Regions from separate parts of the Chryseobacterium arthrosphaerae genome, predicted to be linked through region 1. Evidence: riboswitches for the same ligand, from Rfam matches in the RefSeq annotation. Region 1 holds a riboswitch; the other holds the start of a gene.
The links. Region 1 has a riboswitch for S-adenosylmethionine ahead of BBI00_RS21700 (TonB-dependent receptor plug domain-containing protein). Riboswitches for the same ligand answer to the same signal wherever they lie in the genome.

Region 1 (2,205 bases):
GATAGTTTTGCCCTACATTCAGCTGCCAGCCGAAATATTTATTTCTTGCGTTCAGATTAAGGGAATTGGTTGTTCTGCTTCTGTATTTATCATAATTCGAAAATGAATAATTTCCGGAATACGTTGCTGTTAAATATTTATTGGCATTTTTATTCGTAATAATATTCATGATGGCCCCTCCTGAAGTTGCCGGGAATTCGGCTCCGGGCTGGGTAATTACTTCGATTCTTTCTACAGAATTGGCGGGCATTCCTTCGAGGAAAGAATTCAATTCGTTGGAAGTAATATTCAAAGGTCTTCCGTTGAGGTAAACATCCAGCATTTTTCCCTGGTACATCATTCCTGCAATATCCGTTGCAACAAGTCCCGGAAGCTTTTTGATTCCTTCCAGCACGTTTCCGTTATTCAGTTGAGGTTGTTCAGAAAAATCAAAAATAGTACGGTCTGCCTTTTGTTCAACGGCTTTTTTAGTTTTGGTGATCACCACCCCTTCAATTTGTTTCTCTTTAGAAGCAGCATTCTCTTTTTCCTGAGAAAAGACAAACACAGATCCCAGGAGTGACAAAGCGAATATAGTTTTTTTCATAATGTTTTTACTAATATCCGGTTAGACGCAGAAAAAGATCATTTGTTACGGTAAAATGTTGAAAATCGAAAATTTAGGGTGAATATTTTTTTATTTCCGAAATAATTATATCTTTGCCGGGTAATTATCAAGAATCTCTAGATGGGATAGCAACCTGCAAAAACAAGCAAGGTGCTGCAAGCGATAAGCCGGATCTTCCGGAAAAAATGTTTATCATTCTATCATTACTCCCATCTTGAATTTTTTGTTTTAAAGCTAAAATCAAATGTTTAAAAAGAAGGGAAATCACATTTCATCAGTACTTTTTTATTCTTCGGATCATGAAGGGAATCTTCATTACTCTGATATGTTCTCATGCCATTTCTACATGCGCATGTGCTGTTGTTTCTAGCCGTTCTATTTCTAAAAAATAATACAAACATTTCGAATGCTCTGGTAACCTTACAACTTTAAGGTTACAGGAATTGCATTGCCTGAAAAAACCTGACAATAAAAAAATAACAACATGCATAATTTCAGAAAAAAAATTTTTATTCCTTCCATTACGCTTATCTCTACATTTTATTACGCACAGAAGGATACTTTACAATCTAAGAAAATAGAAGATGTGGTGATTCTTGGATCAAGAGGTTCAGGAAGATCATTAACAGATACCCCGGTTCCGGTAGATATCATTAATATTTCAAAAATCTTAAAACAAAGTCCGGCCAATAATATCAGCCAGGCTTTAAATTACATTGTACCTTCATTTTCATCAACTTCACATACCGTTAATGATGGAACTGATTTTGTAGATCCTGCGCTCCTGAGGGGATTAGGCCCGGATCAGGTTCTGGTGCTGGTAAACGGAAAAAGAAGATATCAGTCTTCGCTTATTAATGTTACCCTTACTCCGGGAAGAGGTTCTGTGGGAACCGACCTTAATGCTATTCCTGCCTTTGCTTTAGAAAAAATTGAAGTTTTAAGGGACGGTGCTTCTGCCCAATATGGGTCCGATGCCATTGCCGGAGTGGTAAACCTGGGATTGAAAAAAAGATTGGGACTTTCCGGACAGGTATTTTTAGGAGGGTATGCTTCTCCTGTTACCAATAATTTCTCTGGTGGAATAGATGGACAGACCATTTCTGTAGATCTTAATTATGGAGCCAGAATAGGAAAAACAGGATTCTTTAACGTTACTGGTTCTGCCCAATACCGGGATCCTTATTCGAGGGCCGGAGTAAGAAACGGAGATATTTTCAATGCTTATAATGCCATTCATTACAGGGCTTTACAGGATGGAATTAATATTGACGGGTTGTATAAAAATATTACCAATACTCCCAATTCCCAGCAAATTATCAACACAATCAAGCAATATGCAGTGAAGGTAGATTATTTTGGGAATGATTTTCAGTCTCAAATCTCAGGGGCAAATAGTATTGCTGATCTTCAAAAAATATTGGACAGGGATTTTACCTCTCAGGAACTTAATTACAGAGGATTGGAAAGGAAAGATTTCAGCTTGAGGGCAGGCCAGTCTAAATTACAGTCCGGGCAGCTCTTTTTTAATTCTGAAATTCCTCTTAGTGATGAATGGAAAGTCTACTCATTTGGAGGCTACAGCTACCGTCTTGGAA
Region 2 (2,205 bases), on a different contig from region 1:
GTATTTATTTTCTCAATAATATAAGATTTCCTTTTTGTCAGCTGACTGCTGTAAACTCCAATGCTTTTACAGTACACTTTACTTCCTGCTTCCATGACATTATTGTAAGCTCAGTATTGCCAATCTGTACCCATCCATTCCAAATCCGGATAGGACAGCATCTGTACAGGCTGCCGTTACAGACTTCTGCCTGAATTCTTCTCTTTTGTAAATATTGCTGATGTGAACTTCAACCTTAGGTTTTCTGATGTTCTTCAGACAATCGGCTATAGCGTAAGAATAATGAGTGAAAGCTCCCGGATTGATCACCACTGCATCAAAATCATCTTCCTGAAGCCTGTTGATCAGCTCACCTTCAATATTGGACTGATAATAGGAGAGCTCATGAGTGTGAAACTCAGACTTCAGTGTTTCCAAGTAATTTTCCATGGAAACAGTTCCATAGATCTCCGGTTCCCGGGTACCTAAAAGATTCAGATTAGGTCCGTTTATAATCAAAACTTTCATTCTATAAAATTAAAAAGTTTTTTTAATAAGGAGTCAAAAAAATCAGTCAGGTTTTTATTTTCTGCTGTTGAATTATTTTTAATGATATTTATCATATTTATGGAAGTGTTAAATCTTTAAACGCTTGGTTTTAATGGGTTTTAATAAAATCTTATGTTAATTTTTGTAAAATTTCTATTAAAAAATTAATAAGTCTACTTGTTTTGTAGACTAAATATGTATAGCTTTGCAACCATAATTTCGATCGGCTTATAAAGAAAGATGGAGGGAACTGACCCTGCGAAATCTTAACAACCTGCTACGGTAAGGTGTTACATTCAGCCTGTAAAAGGAAAAATAAGCATTTGGTTTATCGTATTTATCGATGCCCTTTGCTGACTTTTCTGCAAAGGGCAAAATTTTAATATTTGATAAACAAAATTGATTATGATTAATAAAAATCTATTTAATTCTAAAATTTGGATTCCGCCTGTTGCTGCATTTTTCTTAGGTGTTGCCAGCGTAAACGGACAGGTTTCTAAACCGAAAAAAGATACACTCCGTGAAAAAGAGATTGATGAAGTGGTTGTCGTAGCTTACGGAAAAGCCAAGAGAAACAGCTATACCGGTTCGGTAGCAACGATTTCCAGTGATAAAATTAACAACAGACCTGTAACCAATATTACCAAAGCTCTGGAAGGGCAGGTGCCGGGAATTCAGACTACAAGTTCTTCTGGGCAGCCGGGTGCTATTGCTACGATCAGAATCAGGGGTATTGGCTCGGTAAGTGCTTCCAGCGATCCTTTATATGTGGTGGATGGAATTCCTTATGACGGAAATCTGAATGCTATAAGCCCAAGTGATATTGAATCCATAAGTGTTTTAAAAGATGCTACAGCAAGTGCTTTATATGGTTCAAGAGGAGCGAACGGAATTATTATCATTACAACAAAATCCGGGAAAAAAGGGGAAGCAAAAGTAAACCTTAATATCAGCCAGGGATTCTCCGGAAGAGCAGTAAAGGATTATGAGCAGGTAAGCACGGATCAGTATTTTCAATTGTATTGGGAAGCGCTGAGAAACGGATATAAATCTGATAAAATATCTTCCCAGCAGGCTTCACAAATGGCTACAGATAACCTTGTTTCAATGCTTGGAATAAACCCTTATGGTCCTGGTTATTCAAAACCGGTAGGAACGGATGGAAAATTATTGCCGGGAGCAACTCCGCTATGGAATGATGACTGGAGAGATGTTTTACAGAGAACGGCTTCAAGGAACCAGGTAGACCTTGATATCAGCGGCGGAAGTGAGAAAAGCAACTATTTCTTTTCCCTGGGATACCTTGATGATAAGGGAATGGCTATTGAATCAGGATTTAAAAGATACAATACAAGGCTAAAGATCAATTCAGAAGTAAAAAAATGGTTAAACGTTGGGATAAACCTGAACTATACCAACAGTGTTCAGCAGGCACCTACCTCATCAGATTCCAAGGCCAGCAATGTGATCCAGGCTGCGAGAGTTGTTCCTTCATTTTATCCTTACTATGAAAGAAATCCGGACGGATCTTTTGTACTGGACGCTGCCGGAAACAAGATTTATGATTTCGGAAAATACAGACCCAGCAGTGCACTTCAGAATCAAAACCTGGCTGCATCTTTACCGCTGGATAAAAATGAAAACAAAGAAGATAACTTTTCAGGAAAAGGATTCATG

Region 2: linked by a shared signal. The riboswitch ahead of BBI00_RS18075 (SusC/RagA family TonB-linked outer membrane protein) and the one ahead of BBI00_RS21700 (TonB-dependent receptor plug domain-containing protein) in region 1 are both predicted to bind S-adenosylmethionine.

What each region holds. Positions count from the first base shown of each region.
Region 1 covers NZ_MAYG01000031.1:156,747-158,951, forward strand. Annotated here, with positions in the region: gene BBI00_RS21695 (TonB-dependent receptor domain-containing protein) at 1-586, opposite strand, end outside; SAM-I-IV-variant riboswitch at 706-803, shown strand; gene BBI00_RS21700 (TonB-dependent receptor plug domain-containing protein) at 1,092-2,205, shown strand, end outside.
Region 2 covers NZ_MAYG01000012.1:598,720-600,924, forward strand. Annotated here, with positions in the region: gene BBI00_RS18065 (hypothetical protein) at 1-95, opposite strand, end outside; gene BBI00_RS18070 (type II 3-dehydroquinate dehydratase) at 100-507, opposite strand; SAM riboswitch class I at 754-850, shown strand; gene BBI00_RS18075 (SusC/RagA family TonB-linked outer membrane protein) at 934-2,205, shown strand, end outside.